Regions from separate parts of the Streptococcus sp. F2 genome, predicted to be linked through region 1. Evidence: predicted binding sites of a transcription regulator. Region 1 holds the regulator's gene; the other holds the start of a gene.
The links. Region 1 encodes NrdR, which represses ribonucleotide reductase genes. Its sites were predicted from a motif close to ACACNATATATNGTGT; they were not measured.
Positions count from the first base shown of each region.

Region 2: the regulator NrdR is predicted to act here: its motif matches at 6,117-6,132, upstream of ACYTR8_RS01045 (redoxin NrdH).

Region 1 covers NZ_JBWKAI010000001.1:153,239-162,891, reverse strand. Annotated here, with positions in the region: gene ACYTR8_RS00880 (LemA family protein) at 1-206, shown strand, start outside; gene htpX (zinc metalloprotease HtpX) at 251-1,144, shown strand; gene ACYTR8_RS00870 (YceD family protein) at 1,410-1,943, shown strand; gene covR (two-component system response regulator CovR/CsrR) at 2,213-2,899, shown strand; gene ACYTR8_RS00860 (HAMP domain-containing sensor histidine kinase) at 2,905-4,404, shown strand; gene nrdR (transcriptional regulator NrdR) at 4,609-5,103, shown strand; gene ACYTR8_RS00850 (DnaD domain protein) at 5,087-6,265, shown strand; gene dnaI (primosomal protein DnaI) at 6,266-7,168, shown strand; gene der (ribosome biogenesis GTPase Der) at 7,231-8,541, shown strand; gene ACYTR8_RS00835 (hypothetical protein) at 8,636-8,776, shown strand; gene ACYTR8_RS00830 (pilus expression-regulating Snf2 family helicase) at 8,764-9,653, shown strand, end outside.
Region 2 covers NZ_JBWKAI010000002.1:1,774-11,426, reverse strand. Annotated here, with positions in the region: gene ACYTR8_RS01070 (DEAD/DEAH box helicase) at 1-605, shown strand, start outside; gene ACYTR8_RS01065 (polysaccharide deacetylase family protein) at 885-2,171, opposite strand; gene ACYTR8_RS01060 (NADP-dependent glyceraldehyde-3-phosphate dehydrogenase) at 2,256-3,683, opposite strand; gene ptsP (phosphoenolpyruvate--protein phosphotransferase) at 3,850-5,583, opposite strand; gene ACYTR8_RS01050 (phosphocarrier protein HPr) at 5,588-5,851, opposite strand; gene ACYTR8_RS01045 (redoxin NrdH) at 6,235-6,453, shown strand; gene nrdE (class 1b ribonucleoside-diphosphate reductase subunit alpha) at 6,473-8,632, shown strand; gene nrdF (class 1b ribonucleoside-diphosphate reductase subunit beta) at 8,791-9,653, shown strand, end outside.

The sequences.
Region 1 (9,653 bases):
TGAAATTGCAAGAAGAGTTGACTAATACGGAAAATAAAATCTCATATTCTCGTCAACTATACAATTCAACAACTTCTAATTATAACTTGAAATTAGAATCTTTCCCAAGCAACATCGCAGGTAAACTATTCGGCTTTAAACCAAGTGAATTCTTGCAAACACCTGAAGCTGAAAAAGAGGTGCCTAAAGTAGGCTTTACCTTTTAAGCTTCAGCAAGAAACGACAAATCATCGTAAGAGAAGGGAGTAGCATGCTTTACCAACAGATTTCACAAAACAAGCAACGTACCGTTTTGTTGTTAGTTGTCTTCTTCCTTCTGCTAGCTCTTATTGGAGCTTCCGCAGGTTACCTCCTGGTGGACAATTATGTGATAGGCGTGACTCTGGCCCTTATTATAGGTGCGATTTATGCGGTTAGCATGATTTTTCAGTCTACAACTCTTGTGATGAGCATGAATTCTGCTCGAGAAATTAGCGAGTCAGAAGCTCCAGATTTTTATCATATTGTAGAAGATATGGCTATGGTAGCACAGATTCCTATGCCAAGAGTCTTTATTATTGAAGACCCTTCTTTAAATGCTTTTGCCACAGGGTCTAGTCCTAAAAATGCAGCCGTAGCAGCAACCACAGGCTTACTTCAAGTGATGAATCGTGAGGAACTTGAAGGGGTTATTGGGCACGAAGTTAGTCATATCCGTAATTATGATATTCGTATTTCAACGATTGCGGTTGCCTTAGCCAGTGCGGTAACGCTCATTTCAAGTATTGGGGGGCGGGCACTTTGGTATGGGGGTGGTTCGCGTAAACGTAGTAACAATAATGATGAAGGCTTAGGCATCATCTTGTTGCTCCTGTCGTTGTTGTCTCTCGTTTTAGCGCCGTTAGTAGCGAGTTTGGTTCAGTTAGCGATCTCTCGCCAAAGAGAGTATTTGGCAGATGCGAGTTCAGTTGAACTGATTAGAAATCCCCAAGGGATGATAAGGGCTCTTGAAAAATTGAAACAATCTCAGCCGGTAAAATACCCTGTTGATGATGCTAGTGCGGCCTTGTACATTAACGAGCCCCGCAAAAAAGGTAGTTTCAGTTCATTATTTAGTACTCATCCTCCCATTGAAGAGAGGATTGAGCGATTACAACACATGTGAGGGCTTGAGGCTAGCTCAAGCCTCATTTTCTTTCGTTTTTGCTTTTTAATATTCAGAAAAAAGAAGGTTATTCTAAGAAAACAGGGCTCCCTTAACCTATTTTTGATCCAAATGATTGTAGAAAAGCTTAGAAGGAGAGGAGAATCCTTTATTTTGAGGATTATCAGATGTTAAGGTTAAAAAATGTAAGAAAATTGTCATATAACTATTGACAAATACCTGATATAATAGTAAAAATAGATTAGAATTTTATTAGGAGAAAATGATGTTAATTCTTTCTGAAATCAGAAAACGTCCAGACGGTCTTCATTTTGACCAAGTGTGCGACGTTAAAGAAAAATTATTGGAACGCAACCCACAAATTCTGGATCTTAAAGACGTTAGGGTTGTGGGAGATGTGCACTATGATGCTGGTTTGTACTTGTTACATTATCAGCTAAGCTATGAGGTGACCTTGCCTTCAAGTCGATCGATGACTCCTGTCAGCTTAAAAGAAGTTCAAGACGTTCAGGAATTGTTTATTGAAGCCACAGATGTAGCAGGTAAACAAGATATGGTTGATAATCAGTTAGTTTTGGTCTTAGAGGAAGACAACATCGATCTTGACGAAAGCGTTGTGGACAATATCTTGCTTGCGATCCCTTTACAGGTATTGACTGAGGAAGAAAAACAATCTCAAGAATTACCAACAGGTAAGGACTGGACCGTTCTGACTGAGGATCAATATCAATCTTTAAAAGAGGAAAAACAAAAAGAAAATAATCCTTTTGCAAGCCTCCAAGGATTGTTTGATGAATAAAACTGAATATTAAAGATGTCTGTAATTTTTATTTGAAAAAAGGATTATTCTTTGATATACTCTTTAGAGAATGTAGTTGCTCGTTTGTAAAGGCCTTTTATCGGCCGCACAGGAGTGAAGAAGGTGATATTATCAGAAACTTTCGTACTCATTAAGTGATAATAAGTAACCATTTGAGACTTGGCTCTCAAAGATGAAAAAATTAGATTGACCTCGTGGCCTTCTTTCTGGGAGAGAAAGAAAGTCTGAGAGGATAAGGGTTGGTGTAAATGACAAAGAAAATTTTAATTATTGAAGATGAAAAGAACCTTGCACGGTTCGTTTCACTCGAATTGCAACATGAAGGTTATGAAGTAACTGTTGAAGTAAATGGTCGCGAAGGTTTGGAAACTGCCTTAGAAAAGGATTTTGACTTGATCCTCCTTGACCTAATGCTTCCTGAAATGGATGGTTTTGAAGTGACTCGTCGCTTACAAACTGAAAAAACAACTTACATCATGATGATGACTGCGCGTGATTCGATTATGGATGTGGTTGCGGGATTAGACCGTGGAGCGGATGATTACATTGTGAAGCCATTTGCTATTGAAGAGTTATTGGCTCGTATCCGTGCCATTTTCCGTCGCCAAGATATCGAATCTGAGAAGAAAACCCCTAGTCAAGGAATTTACCGTGATTTGGTCTTGAACCCACAAAACCGTTCAGTTAACAGAGGAGATGATGAAATCTCTTTGACGAAACGTGAATATGATTTGCTTAGCATTTTGATGACTAATATGAATCGTGTCATGACACGTGAAGAGTTATTGTCAAATGTTTGGAAATACGATGAAGCTGTTGAAACAAATGTAGTGGATGTTTATATTCGTTACCTTCGCGGCAAAATCGATATTCCAGGTAAGGAGTCTTATATCCAAACCGTTCGCGGTATGGGCTATGTTATTCGTGAGAAATAAGTAAGATGGTAAAGCAGAAACAGAAGAAATATAAAAAATCGTTACCAAAACGTTTATCGAATATCTTTTTTGTTCTCTTTTTCTGCATTTTCTCTATTTTTACACTGATTGCCTACAGTTCAACTAATTATTTCTTGTTGAAAAAGGAAAGGCAATCGGTTTTTCAAGCCGTAAATATTGTTAGAGTTCGTCTTTCTGAGGTGGACTCTAATTTTACATTAGAGAACTTAGCAGAAGTTTTGTATAAAAATGATAAGACACACCTTAGAATTAATGACCGAAATGGGAGTCGTGTGATTCGAAGTGAGCGGGATATTACCAATACCCTTGATGCCAATCAGGACATTTACGTCTATAATGTGGACAAGCAGATGATTTTTACCACAGACAATGAGGAAGCTTCTCCTGGTTTGAGAGGTCCTATCGGTAAAGTTTTTCATGATCACATTGAAGATCAGTATCGTGGCTTTTCCATGACACAAAAAGTTTATTCCAATCGAACAGGAAAATTTGTAGGGTATGTTCAAGTTTTTCATGATTTGGGAAATTATTACGTGATTAGGGCCCGCTTACTCTTTTGGTTGCTTATGGTGGAACTATTTGGCACAAATCTGGCCTATTTGATTATTTTAATTGCCACTCGACGTTTTTTGAAGCCGTTGCATAATTTGCATGAAGTGATGCGCAATATTTCCGAAAATCCTAACAATTTAAACTTACGTTCTGACATTTCGTCAGGGGATGAAATTGAAGAACTGTCGGTTATTTTTGATAACATGCTGGATAAGGTCGAAACGCATACCAAGCTGCAATCTCGCTTTATTAGTGATGTTAGTCATGAGTTACGGACGCCGGTTGCTATTATTAAGGGGCACATTGGTCTCTTGCAACGCTGGGGCAAAGATGATAGTGATATTCTCGAAGAAAGTTTGACGGCTACTGCGCACGAGGCGGATCGGATGGCAATTATGATTAACGATATGCTGGATATGATTCGGGTGCAAGGGTCCTTTGAAGGGCATCAAAATGACACCACGGTTTTAGAAAATTCTATTGAGACAGTCATTGGAAACTTCCGTGTGTTGAGGGAAGATTTTGAATTTACATGGCACTCAGAAAATAACGAAACTGTGGCGCGTATTTATAAAAATCATTTTGAACAGGCCTTGATGATTCTGATTGACAATGCGGTTAAATATTCTCGTCAAGATAAGAAAATCTCGATTGATCTTAAGGTGAACGATAAGCAAGAAGCTATTGTTAGAGTCCAAGATAAGGGAGAAGGGATTTCTAAAGAAGATATTAAACACATCTTTGAACGCTTTTATCGGACAGATCAATCTCGTAATCGAACCAGTACTCAGGCTGGTTTAGGCATAGGCTTGTCTATCCTCAAACAGATTGTGGATGGCTACCACTTACAGATGGAAGTTGAAAGTGAATTGAATCAGGGATCTGTCTTTATTTTACACATTCCACTAGCGGTTTCGAAAGATAGCCAGTGAATTGATGATCAATTATAATGAAAAAAGAATGGCAGTGGACGTTACCACAAGATGGTAGGTTCAAGGGCTGTTCTTTTTTCTGGATTTTGCTACCTCATTTGAAACAATTTCCCTTAGCCAGATTCCCTGACATATCCTTTTGTTATCCTTGAAAATATGATAGAATAGAGTACTAGATTAATTTGATAGAATTGGGGTGTTTGCGTGCGTTGTCCAAAATGTAATTATAATAAATCAAGTGTTGTCGATAGTAGACAAGCTGAAGATGGCAATACCATCCGCCGTCGACGAGAATGTGAAAAATGCCATACTCGTTTTACAACATTTGAACGTGTTGAAGAACTCCCTTTGTTAGTCATAAAAAAGGATGGCACAAGAGAGCAATTTTCACGAGATAAGATTTTGAATGGCGTTGTTCAAAGCGCCCAGAAACGCCCAGTCTCAAGTACGGATATTGAGAACTTAATTTCGCGTATCGAGCGAACCGTTCGTACAACTTATGAAAATGAAGTGTCAAGTACTATTATCGGTAATTTAGTGATGGATGAATTGGCAGAACTCGATGAAATCACTTATGTTCGTTTTGCCAGCGTCTATAAGAGTTTTAAAGATGTTGATGAAATTGAAGAATTATTGCAACAAATTACCACTCGTGTGCGAGGAAAAAAGAAAAGTAGTTTAAATGATGAAACCCATTGATACCTTTACCTATCTTAAACGCAACAAAGTTTCCTGTGATGCGACAAGCCTAATTCAGTTGTATTTCCCTATTATTGGAAGTGACGCAACTGCGGTTTACCAATATTTTCTTCATTTTTTTGATGATGGGGCTAGAGCCCACAAATTTAGCGGTGTTTTAAACCATTTACAGTTTGGTATGAAACGTTTCGAAGATGCTATGGTTATGCTAACAGCAATGGACTTGGTGGTTTTATATCAGCTTCCGGACGCCTATTTGATCAAATTGCAGCAGCCACTAGGACATGAAGCATTTTTAAAAGAACCTGTCTACTCTCGCTTACTCGAACAAAAAATTGGAGAATCAGCAGTGTCTGAATTACAATTAGCTATTCCTAACCAGGCGAGAAATATTTCTAAGCGGTTTTCGGATGTTTTTGGCACCGATGGCCTATCTCCTAAAACCTCTCAAAGTGCTCGAAAAACGTTTGATCTAGATAGTTTCCAACAATTGATGACTAGGGATGGCCTCCAATTTGAAGATAGCCAAAAAGATGTGATTAGTCTTTATAGTATTTCAGAACAATACGAAATGAATTGGTTTGATACCTACCAACTGGCTAAGGCGACGGCTGTTAATGGGAAAATTCAACCTAAGCGCTTGCTGGCCAAGAAACAACAGGCTGCTAAAGAGCCAAGTAATGATACTTTTTCTCAAGCAGAGCAGGTCATTTTACGGGAGGCTAAGCAAGACAGTTCGCTTATTTTCTTGGAGAAGATTAAAAAAGCGAGACGAGCAACGGTCACTAAAGATGAAAAAACCTTGTTGCAGACTTTGGCTAAAATGTCTTTTCTTGATGATGTGATTAATGTCATGGTCCTCTATACCTTTAATAAGACCAAGTCGGCTAACTTACAGAAAAGTTATCTGATGAAGATTGCCAATGATTTTTCCTACCAGCAGGTATCAACAGCCGAAGAGGCTATGTTAGCCTTACGAGCATTTACAGATCGTCAAGGCAGTCGGCAGGCAAAACCAAAAACAAGTCAACAAACAAATGTTCCTAAGTGGAGCAATCCTAATTATCAGGAAACGACAAGCCAAGAAGAACAAGCTAAACTAGATGAATTCAAGCAGGCAGCTTTGAAGCGACTAGAAAACCTTAGAAAGGGTGGTGACTAGATGGAAAAGATTGGAGATACCATGGCAAAATTGGGTCAAAACAGTCGTGTTAATAGCGACCAATTGATTCAGACCATTTTGGCAGATCCTGAAGTGGCTGATTTTATCAGCCGACACCATCTGTCACAAGAACAAATTAATCTGAGTTTGTCTAAATTTAATCAATTTTTGGTAGAACGTCAGAAATATCAGCTCAAGGATGATTCTTATATTGCTAAGGGATACCAACCTATTCTAGCCATGAATGAAGGTTATGCTGATGTCTCTTATTTGGAAACCAAAGAATTGGTAGAGGCTCAAAAACAGGCCGCTATCTCAGAACGGATTCAACTGGTCAGTTTGCCAAAGTCTTATCGCCATATTCATTTGTCGGATATTGATGTTAATAACGCTAGTCGTATGGAAGCCTTCTCGGCTATTTTGGATTTTGTGGAACAATACCCATCATTAGAGCAAAAAGGATTGTACCTATATGGGGACATGGGGATTGGCAAGTCCTACTTGTTGGCTGCTATGGCTCATGAATTGTCTGAGAAAAAAGGTGTCTCAACCACTCTTTTGCATTTTCCGAGCTTTGCCATTGATGTTAAAAATGCCATTTCAAATGGCTCTGTTAAAGAAGAAATTGATGCGGTGAAGAATGTGCCGGTGCTCATTTTAGATGATATTGGTGCAGAGCAAGCCACTTCTTGGGTCCGTGATGAGGTGTTGCAGGTGATTTTGCAGTACCGCATGTTAGAAGATTTACCGACTTTCTTTACGTCCAATTATAGCTTTGCAGATTTGGAGCGTAAATGGGCGACTATTAAAGGAAACGACGAGACTTGGCAAGCTAAACGGGTGATGGAACGTGTCCACTATTTGGCTAGGGAGTTTCATTTAGAAGGAGTTAATCGCCGTTAAGTTTGGGATAACAATCAAGAAGAATAGACAAGTGTATTAGTGAGAGAAAGAAAAGGAGAATCATGGTTTTACCTACCGTTGCCATTGTGGGCCGTCCAAATGTGGGCAAGTCCACCTTATTTAATCGAATTGCTGGAGAGCGTATTTCAATTGTGGAAGATGTCGAAGGCGTTACTCGAGATCGTATTTATGCTACTGGAGAATGGCTTAATCGCCAGTTCTCATTGATTGATACAGGTGGTATTGATGATGTTGATGCCCCGTTTATGGAACAAATCAAGCACCAGGCTCAAATTGCTATGGAGGAAGCGGACGTTATTGTCTTTGTCGTTTCTGGTAAAGAAGGGGTGACCGACGCTGACGAATATGTGTCTAAAATTCTGTATCGAACCAATACCCCAGTCATTTTAGCCGTTAATAAGGTTGATAATCCTGAAATGCGTAATGATATTTATGATTTTTATTCACTTGGTTTGGGTGATCCTTATCCAGTTTCTTCTGTTCACGGGATCGGAACAGGGGATGTCTTGGATGCCATCGTTGAAAACTTACCAGTAGAAGAAGTCGAAGAAAATGATGATATTATCCGCTTCAGTTTAATCGGTCGTCCTAATGTTGGGAAATCTAGCTTGATTAATGCTATTTTAGGTGAGGATCGCGTTATTGCTAGTCCTGTCGCAGGGACAACACGTGATGCCATTGACACGTATTTTACTGATGCCGACGGTCAAGAATTCACCATGATCGATACTGCTGGAATGCGCAAATCTGGCAAGATTTACGAAAATACAGAGAAATATTCTGTCATGCGAGCGATGCGTGCCATTGACCGCTCTGATGTGGTCTTGATGGTTATCAATGCTGAAGAGGGAATCCGTGAATACGATAAGCGAATTGCTGGTTTTGCACACGAAGCTGGTAAAGGAATGATTATTGTCGTTAACAAATGGGATACCATTGACAAAGATAACCACACGGTCTCCCAATGGGAAGCGGATATTCGGGATCAATTCCAATTTTTGGCTTATGCTCCAATCATTTTTGTGTCAGCTTTGACAAAGCAGCGCTTGAATAAACTACCAGAATTGATTAAGCGTATTAGTGACAGTCAGAATAAACGTATCCCATCTGCTGTCCTTAATGACGTTATTATGGACGCTGTTGCTATTAACCCAACACCAACCGATAAAGGGAAACGCTTGAAGATTTTCTATGCGACACAAGTTGCGGTCAAGCCGCCAACATTTGTGATTTTTGTTAATGAGGAAGAATTGATGCACTTCTCTTACCTACGTTTCTTGGAAAATCAAATTCGTGCAGCCTTTACCTTCGAGGGAACACCGATTCATCTGATTGCACGCAAACGGAAATAAGGAACGGTCCTCTGTTAAAATAGTAATTTTAAAAAGACATTATCAGTCACTGATAAGGATTGTCGTCTGTATGTCACAGGAGGCAATCCTTTTTATGATGCTTTTTAGAGGTAGGGAAAGAGTCTTTAGCATCAAACAAAGAAAACAAGAAAAAGGATTTTTCCAAGAAATCTCATTTGATTTTTGTTATAATGAAAAGATAAGCAAAAAGGTGGGATGGATATGGCTAGATTAATTCCAGGACGGATACGGAATGAAGGTATAGAGCTCTATGAACAAGGTTTAGTCAGAATACTAGATGATCATGAGGGACTTCTACAAGCTGAAGTAGGGCCCTATCACGTTCAATATGGGGCTGATGATGAGGACGTAACTTGCCAATGTGATGTGTTTGAGGCGAGACAGTATTGTAAACATATTGCAGCAGTGGAGTACTTTTTAAAAAATGATGAGGAAGGCAAACGATTTTCAGAGCAACTGAGTGATCAAACCGAACATAAGGCAGAAACGCAAAAAATGACCTCTTTTGGAAGTCTCTTTTTGGATAGTCTAGCAATGAACGACGATGATACCATTAAATACCGCTTATCAGCCTTAGGAAGTCGTAGTCCTTTTTCGTCAGATTACTGGTGGAGTTTGAAAATTAACCGTTTGCCAGATGACCGTTCTTATGTGATTCGAGACATCAAAGGCTTTTTGCAATTGGTCAAAAAGGAAGGGTTTTATCAGATTGGTAAAAACTATTTTGAACAGCTGTCTTGGTTACAATTTGATCAGCCAAGTCAAGAATTAATCGACTTTTTATGGCGGTTGTCTTCTGATACAGATAAAGGGGAGCAAGATAATGTCTTTCCTAATCATGGAAGGCATTTACGCCTACCTAGTGGCTTTTTTGAGGAAGGTATCCACCTACTAACAGGTCTTTACGATTTCAGTTTTGAGGGACCTTCTCAAACCTATCATCATCTGTTTGTTCGTCCTTTAGATGCAGAAGCAGGGCTTTACCACTTTAAGGTAGAAGTGCATCGACAATCGATTGAGTTGCAAATTACCGAAAAAAATGTGCAATATTTTTTCGACAATGCTTATCTGCTTTACCAAGATACTTTCTA
Region 2 (9,653 bases), on a different contig from region 1:
AAAGAATCAGCCGCTATGTTCCTCGTGACCATCAAATGGTATACATGAGCGCTACCAACAAGGTCGACCAAACTTCCTTAGAAGAGAATACTTTATTAATAGATCTTTCCGAGCAAACCAACGATGCCATTGAGCATTTTTACTTGATGACGGATAAACGCGAACGTACAGATTTATTGCGAAAATTTGCTAATATCCCCGACTTTAGGGCTTTGGTCTTTTTCAATAGTTTATCTGATTTGGGTGCTACGGAGGAACGCCTCCAATATAACGGCGCTGCTGCGGTTTCCTTAGCGAGTGACATTAATGTCAAATTTCGTAAAACCATTCTCGAAAAATTCAAATCCCACCAACTTTCTTTATTGCTAGCTACGGATCTTGTTGCTCGGGGCATTGATATTGATAATCTTGAGTATGTTATTCATTTTGATGTTGCTCGGGATAAGGAAAATTATACTCACAGGGCTGGACGAACCGGCCGTATGGGAAAATCTGGCGTCGTTATTACCTTTGTTAGCCACCCTGAGGACATCAAAAAGTTAAAAAAATTCGCCAAAGTATCTGAAATTCAACTCAGAAACCAACAACTTCTCCCCAAAAAATAATGACTACTCCTAACATACTCTATTAAAATACCATCGATAGACGCTGAGGGATAAAGCCATAAGATTCTACTCTTCTCAGCTCTCTCGGGGAAGGTAACACAACCATTTCCAAAATACCAATGACTTAAAAGCCAACTGTGTGGGAAAGTGAAGCATTGAACTAGCTGTATCCTCCAGAATCCAAGCCAAAATCTACAAAAATCCCCTAACTTTATCAATGAAAAGTTAGGGGATTTTTTGATTAACGGTCAAATGAAGGAACACCAATTCCCTTAATTCTTAATGGTGATTATAAAGGTCTGAAACAGTCACACATTGATACCCTTCAGCCTTAAGGTATTCCATAATAGTGGGAAGTGCGTTCACTGTCGTCTGATGAATATCATGCATTAAAACAACGCCGCCAGGTTGTAACTGCTTTTTAATATTGGCCATAATTCCTGCCGTGCTGTGGTTTTCCCAATCCCTTGTATCAACGGTCCACAACATTTGTGCCAAACCTGAAGCCCGCTGCACGGTGTCATTAGTTGCACCATAAGGAGGCCTTAGATACAAGGGTTTCTTTCCACAAGCCTTGCTAATGGCTTGATTAGTAGCGTTCACCTGATATTGAATCTGATCCACTGTTAATTTAGTCAAGTTAGGATGATCCCAAGAATGATTCCCAATCTCATGCCCTGCTTCACTCACCCGTTTGACTAGAGCTTCATTACCAGCAACCTTAGACCCCATCATAAAGAAAGTCCCCTTAGCTTGATACTTGGCTAAAATATCTAGTACTTGAGGGGTTGTGCGTGGATCAGGACCGTCATCAAAGGTTAAAGCCACTAATTTTTGAGGGTGTTTAGCTTCTTCCTCTGCTTTTTTCTGAGCTATATACTCATCATAAGCTACCTTATCTGCAGTATCCAGAAAGTCTGGATTAATCACGTCAAATAAACGTGATAAAGGAATACTAAGTCCCTCTCCTAAAACCAAGTGACCTGCACTCACATCAAAGTGGTCAGTGACTAGATGGTTACTTTCACTCAACTGATCATCAGCTGTTATATGAAAAGCTTTATCAGGGTACCTTTTTTCTATCTCTTGACTAATTCTTTCAAGATGTCCTGACACCAAGTCTTTCAACGCAAACCGTTGAAAATCATCTGTCACATGATAAGAACTAACAACTTTTTCTGATACTTTTTTCAAATGAAACCATTTTTTCTGATAAACTTTCTTTGAAATTGTCATTTTATGAATGCCTTTTAATTGTGATGGATGCCATTCAGGTTTCAATAAAATAACTGCTTTGTCAACTGGCTCACCCTTATACATGGAAACCGGTAAATTGTTGACAAAAAAGTCGTCTGCATTGGTTAGAGGTGAAAAATAATAATAATCCTTTTGATCCACTTTGATTTTCTTAACACATTTAATGGTTACCTGTGATGACTTCTTCTTTTCAGCTAAAACCAACTGATGACTGTCTTTTTTGATTTCCCACTGGTTAACAGAAATGGAAATCAAACCCAACAGTACTATACTTAATAAACTAACGAGAATAAGATTGATTTTTTTCACGTGTTGCCTCCTATTGTATTACCATTTTAACACAATAAAAGTAAAAAATAAATGAAAAAAGTTAGGTCACCCTAACTTTCTCATTTATTGAATATCAAAAACAACAGATTTTACCGTAGTCATGGCTTCAATAGAGTATTTAACTCCTTGAACACCTGCACCTGATTTTTTAGCGCCTAAGAATGGGAAATTATCTGTTCCACGTTGTGTTTTATTGTTGAGGTGAACAGTTCCGACTTCTAATTGCTCAGCAATTCCAAAAGCTTTGGGGAAGTTATTCGTAAAGATGGACGCCTGTAAACCATATTCAGAAGCGTTAGAAATCTCAATAGCTTCTTCCACAGAAGTGACACGAATAATTGGTAATACTGGACCGAATGGTTCTTCCCATGCCAAACGCATGTCAGTTGTCACATGATCAAAGAGAACGGGTGAAATAAGATTGCCCTCACGATTAAAGGTTGTCAAAGCAGTTGCTCCCTTATCTGCAGCATCTTTAATCAACCCCTCAACAAAATCAGCTGCTTTTGTATCAATTAATGGTGTGATATCAGCATCGTCTTCAGGCATTCCGACACTCAGTTTTTCAACAAGTGTTTTAATCTCAGCCGCCAATTGATCAGCCACCTTGTCCATCACAAGAACGCGTTTAACCGCTGTACAACGTTGTCCTGAGTAACCAAAAGCACCTGCTACAATATTTTTCGCTGCTAAAGCAAGATCTGCATCTTCCAAAACGATAGCAGAATCTTTACCACCAAGCTCAAGCATAATTGGTCGCATACCCGCTAATTTACCGATTCCTTCCCCAATTGGAGTAGAACCTGTAAAGTTGATAAAGTTAACCGCTTCGTGCTCAACGATGTAATCACCGATAACAGAACCTCGCCCTGTAATGGTATTAAAGACACCTGCTGGAATACCAGCTTCTGCAAAAGCTTCTGCTAGTAACAAACCAGAAATAGAGCCTTGTGTTGGTGGTTTAAGAGCAACAACATTTCCTGCAATAAGAGCTGGAGCAATTTTAGAACCTGCCAAATTAACAGGGTAGTTAAATGGAGAAATAGCAAGAACTAAACCAACTGGTTCACGACGAACAATAGCAATCTTCTTCTTACTTGCTGCTTCGAAGCTACCACCTTCCAGAACTTCACCTTCCATACGAAGGCCTTCTTCTGCTGCATAATTAATGATTTCAGCAGTACGAATAACTTCGCTCACTGCTGCCTTGTGGCCTTTTGCGACTTCTTTTGATAGAACAGCACCAATCTTCTCAGCATCACGCACCAAGATATCAGCAGCCTTATGCAAATAAGCTGCACGTTCTACATAAGATAGGGCACGCCAAGCTGGGAGAGCCTTTTTAGCTGAAGCGTAAACAGCATCTACCTCTGCCTGCGTCATCGCTGGAACTGATCCCAACTCTTCGCCTGTTGCTGGGGCGTAAATCTTAATATCACTTTCTGAAAGTTTCCAATCACCGTTCACTAAATTTTTATATTGTGTTGTCAACGTTTTATCTCCTTTTACGATAGTAATCCTATTCTATCACTTTTCTCTGATATTTCAACAGTTGGATATGTAAAGTATCAGAAAATTTCGACAAATTATTTGAGGTTTCAAATTATTTTACTGAAAGAATAATAAAAAGAGCTGGAAAGTTCCAACTCTCTTGCTATTAATCTTCAGAAACGTATTCTTTAGAAAGTTCAAGAACTTCTTCTGCTGTTGAACATTCTGTAAGAGCACGATTTGCATATTCTTCCATTTTAGCAGAATCAAGTTTCTTCATTAAGCTACGTGTACGAAGAACAGATGTTGCTGACATAGAGAACTCATCAAGTCCCATTCCGACAAGAAGCGGAACAGCTTGTTGATCACCCGCCATCTCACCACACATACCTGCCCATTTACCTTCAGCATGCGCTGCTTTGATCACATTGTTGATCAAACGTAGGATTGATGGGTTGTATGGTTGGTAAAGGTATGATACTTGTTCGTTCATACGGTCTGCTGCCATAGTGTATTGGATCAAATCGTTTGTTCCAATTGAGAAGAAATCAACTTCTTTAGCAAATTGGTCTGCAAGCATAGCAGCCGCAGGAATTTCAATCATGATACCAACTTGGATGTCATCAGCTACTGCAACGCCTTCTGCAAGCAAGTTTGCTTTTTCTTCGTCAAAGACTGCTTTTGCAGCACGGAATTCTTTAAGAAGTGCTACCATTGGGAACATGATACGAAGTTGTCCGTGAACAGAGGCGCGAAGAAGAGCACGCATTTGTGTACGGAACATAGCATCTCCAGTTTCAGAGATTGAAATACGAAGAGCACGGAAACCGAGGAATGGGTTCATTTCTTTTGGAAGGTCAAAGTAAGGAAGTTCCTTATCTCCACCAATATCCATTGTACGAACCACAACAGGTTTGCCATTCATGCCTTCAAGAACTGCTTTGTAAGCTTCGTATTGTTCGTCTTCAGTTGGGAAGTCTTGAGAATCCATGTACAAGAACTCAGTACGGTAAAGACCAACAGCTTCAGCACCATTGTCATTAACACCTTCAACGTCTTTTGGCGTTCCGATGTTAGCAGCCAATTCAAAGTGTTTGCCATCAGCTGTCTCAGTATGCGCATCTTTAAGGAGGGCCCACTCTGCTTTTTGTTTGGCATAAGCAGCACCAGCTTCTTTGAAAGCGAGAATTTGATCTTCACTTGGATCAATAATGACTTCACCAGTGATACCGTTAACAGCAATCATGTCGCCATCTTTAACACGTTTTGTAATATCATTTGTTCCAAGTACCGCAGCGATCTCAAGTGTACGTGCCATGATAGCAGAGTGACTTGTACGACCACCGATATTTGTAACAAATGCTTTTACAAATTGTTTGTTAAGCTGAGCAGTATCTGAAGGTGTCAAATCGTGTGCAATAACGATTGATTCTTCATTGATTGTAGCTGGGTTTGGAAGTTTCACACCTAAAAGGTGAGCCAACACACGTTTTGCAACGTCGCGGATGTCCGCTGCACGTTCTTGCATGTATGGGTTATCTTCCATGCCTTCAAAGATAGTGATGAACATGTCAGTCACTTCTTTAAGGCCTGTTTCTGCATTCGTTTGTTTTGCGCGAATAGTTTCTTTAATTTGGCTGATCATTTCTGGGTCAGCAAGAACCATCAAATGTGCATCAAAAACTGCTGCCGCTTCTTCGCCTAAGCTTTCTACTGCCTTTTCACGGATAACAGAAAGCTCGTCTTGTGAAGCTTGGAGTGCAACATCAAGGCGAGCTTCTTCTGCATTTGTATCTTCGACTGTAACAGTCTCAAATGACAAATCCGGCTGAACTAGTAGATATGCTTTAGCAACGGCAACACCATCAGAGGCTGCGATTCCTTTAAGCATTTCTGTCATAGTCTTATGCCAATCCTTCTTTAGTCATTGTTTCTTCGATTGCTGCGATTGCATCTTCAGCGTCAGCACCTTCAGCCGAGATAGTCACATCAGCACCTTGACCAACACCAAGACTCATAACGCCCATGATTGATTTAAGGTTTACTGCTTTCCCTTTGTAGTCAAGAGTGATATCTGAAGCAAATTTGCTAGCTGTTTGAACAAGCAAAGTAGCTGGACGTGCATGAATACCTGTTTCTGCAACAATGTGAAAGTCTTTTGAAGCCATATTATGGTTCTCCTTTTAAGTTGTGTATTTTTGAGCCATCACATGATAACCCTTACAATATCACATTATAGCATATTGCGATTTTATTTTCAAGATTAAATATCTGAGACAGGAAAAATCTGCGTTTGTTTTCATGATATTCTCACGTTGTTTTCGTTCGTTTTCTTTTTGTGTTAAATTTTTTCATACAACTAACACTGACGATTTAGCATTTCTTTTCCAGAAGATCTTAACCACAATATTTAGAAGGGTTTCTAAATATTAGACACAAGATATAGTGCTTTTTTAGCCCAAAATCTTGCTTTTTGGAATGTTTTTTTATATGCTATTATAGTAATTCTATTTAAAAAATGGAATACTCATCACTATAAGAGGGGCAAGACATGATTACAGTATATTCAAAAAATAATTGCATGCAGTGCAAAATGACCAAGAAGTTTTTAGAACAACATGGGGCTAACTTCCAGGAAATTAATATCGATGAACATCCTGAAAAAGTTGAGTATGTGAAAAGTCTCGGGTTCACGTCTGCTCCTGTTATCGAAGCGGATAACCTCGTATTTTCTGGCTTCCAACCTGCAAAATTAAAAGAACTAATTTAATAAGACAAGGAAAAATAATATGAGTATCAAAGATCTTGGCGATATTTCTTATTTCCGCCTAAATAATGAAATTAACCGTCCTGTTGGCGGTAAAATTCCACTCCATAAAGACAAAGAAGCTTTAGAAGCTTTTTTCACTGAAAATGTGCTTCCAAACACCATGTCTTTTGCCTCCGTTACGGAAAAAATTGAGTATTTAATCTCAAATGATTACATTGAATCAGCTTTTATTCAGAAATACCGTCCTGAATTTATTACTGAATTAGCTGACGACATCAAGGCAGAAAATTTCCAATTCAAATCGTTCATGGCAGCTTATAAATTTTATCAGCAGTATGCCTTAAAAACAAATGATGGAGACTATTATTTAGAAAGCCTTGAAGACCGTGTTATGTTCAATGCTCTGTATTTTGCAGATGGTAACGAAACCCTTGCTAAAGACTTAGCCATTGAAATGATCAACCAGCGCTACCAACCGGCAACTCCTTCTTTTTTAAATGCTGGTCGAAGCCGTCGTGGTGAATTAGTGTCTTGTTTCTTGATTCAAGTGACAGATGACATGAACTCTATCGGACGTTCCATTAACTCTGCCTTGCAATTATCTCGTATCGGTGGAGGAGTTGGTATTACCCTTTCTAACCTGCGTGAAGCTGGGGCACCAATTAAAGGCTATGCTGGTGCAGCTTCAGGAGTTGTTCCTGTTATGAAGCTGTTTGAAGATAGTTTTTCTTATTCAAATCAACTTGGGCAACGTCAAGGAGCTGGTGTTGTTTACCTAAATGTTTTCCACCCGGATATTATCGCTTTCTTATCTACTAAAAAAGAAAATGCTGATGAAAAGGTGCGTGTGAAAACCTTGTCATTGGGGATTACCGTTCCTGATAAATTCTACGAATTAGCTCGTAAAAATGAGGACATGTATCTCTTTAGTCCTTATAATGTTGAAAAAGAATATGGTATTCCCTTTAACTATCTCGACATCACCAACATGTACGATGAGTTAGTGGCTAATCCTAAAATTACTAAGACTAAAATCAAAGCTCGGGATCTTGAAACAGAGATTTCAAAACTGCAACAAGAATCTGGCTACCCTTACATTATCAATATTGATACTGTTAATAAAGCTAATCCTATCGATGGAAAAATCATCATGAGCAACTTGTGTTCTGAAATTTTACAAGTTCAGACACCTAGCCTTATCAATGATGCGCAAGAGTTCTTACAAATGGGAACTGATATCTCATGTAACCTCGGCTCAACCAATATTCTTAACATGATGACGTCTCCAGACTTTGGACGTTCTATTAAAGCCATGACACGTGCCTTAACCTTCGTGACCGACTCATCAAGCATCGAAGCTGTTCCAACCATTAAACATGGCAATAGCCAAGCTCATACTTTCGGTCTTGGGGCAATGGGACTTCATTCTTACTTAGCTCAACATCATATTGAATATGGTAGCCCAGAATCCATCGAATTCACTGATATTTATTTCATGCTCATGAACTATTGGACTCTCGTCGAATCCAATAACATCGCTCGTGAACGCCAAACCACCTTTGTTGGTTTTGACAAGTCAAAATATGCTGATGGAACTTACTTTGACAAATATGTCACAGGTCAATTTGTTCCAAAATCTGATCTGGTGAAAGACCTGTTCAAGGACCATTTTATTCCGCAAGCTTCAGATTGGGAGGCTCTTCGCGACGCCGTTCAAAAAGATGGTCTTTATCATCAAAACCGTCTCGCAGTTGCTCCAAATGGCTCTATTTCTTATATCAATGACTGCTCTGCTTCTATTCACCCCATCACACAACGCATCGAAGAGCGTCAAGAAAAGAAAATTGGTAAGATTTACTACCCAGCAAATGGCTTGTCAACGGATACTATCCCTTATTACACGTCTGCGTACGATATGGACATGCGTAAGGTTATCGATGTCTATGCCGCTGCGACCGAACATGTGGATCAAGGTTTGTCTTTAACCTTATTCCTTCGTAGTGAGTTGCCTATGGAGCTTTATGAGTGGAAAACAGAAAGTAAGCAAACCACTCGTGATCTTTCTATTTTACGAAATTATGCTTTCAATAAAGGTATCAAATCTATCTACTATATCCGCACCTTTACGGATGACGGGGAAGAAGTTGGGGCAAACCAATGTGAGTCTTGTGTCATTTAATCGGGAAAAATACTTAATTGATACACGTCCACTGGTTAGTCACTAAATCATCAGTATCAGAATTTGATAATAAAAAACGCCAGTAAGCCACTCAAGAGTGGGTTACTGGCTTATGATATGATTTTTCATATCGACTACTCTTTAGGAGAACTTTAGAAATGACAACATATTATGAAGCAATTAACTGGAATGAAATCGAAGACGTCATTGACAAGTCAACTTGGGAAAAGTTGACCGAACAATTTTGGCTCGATACGCGTATTCCCTTATCAAATGATTTAGATGATTGGCGTAAGCTCTCCGACATTGAAAAGGATTTGGTTGGTAAGGTCTTTGGTGGCCTGACCCTGCTTGACACCATGCAGTCTGAATCAGGAGTTGAAGCTATTCGTCAAGATATTCGCACACCTCATGAAGAGGCTGTTTTGAACAATATTCAATTTATGGAATCAGTTCACGCTAAATCATACTCGTCCATCTTTTCAACCTTAAACACCAAAAAAGAAATTGAAGAGATTTTTGAATGGACCAACAATAACGAATTTTTACAAAAGAAAGCTCAAATCATCAATGAGATTTATGAGCATGGTGATGCGTTGCAAAAGAAAGTTGCCTCCACTTATCTTGAAACCTTCCTTTTTTATTCAGGCTTCTTCACTCCTCTATACTATCTTGGTAACAACAAATTAGCCAACGTTGCTGAAATCATTAAATTGATTATCCGTGATGAATCCGTTCACGGAACCTATATCGGTTACAAGTTCCAACTTGGCTTCAATGAATTGCCAGAAGCTGAGCAAGAAACCTTCCGCGAGTGGATGTACGATCTCCTTTACCAATTATATGAGAACGAAGAAGATTATACAAAGAGTCTCTATGATGGTGTGGGCTGGACCGAAGAAGTCATGACTTTCCTTCGCTATAATGCCAATAAGGCTTTAATGAACCTAGGCCAAGACCCTCTCTTCCCAGATACCGCTAATGATGTTAACCCTATCGTTATGAATGGTATTTCAACAGG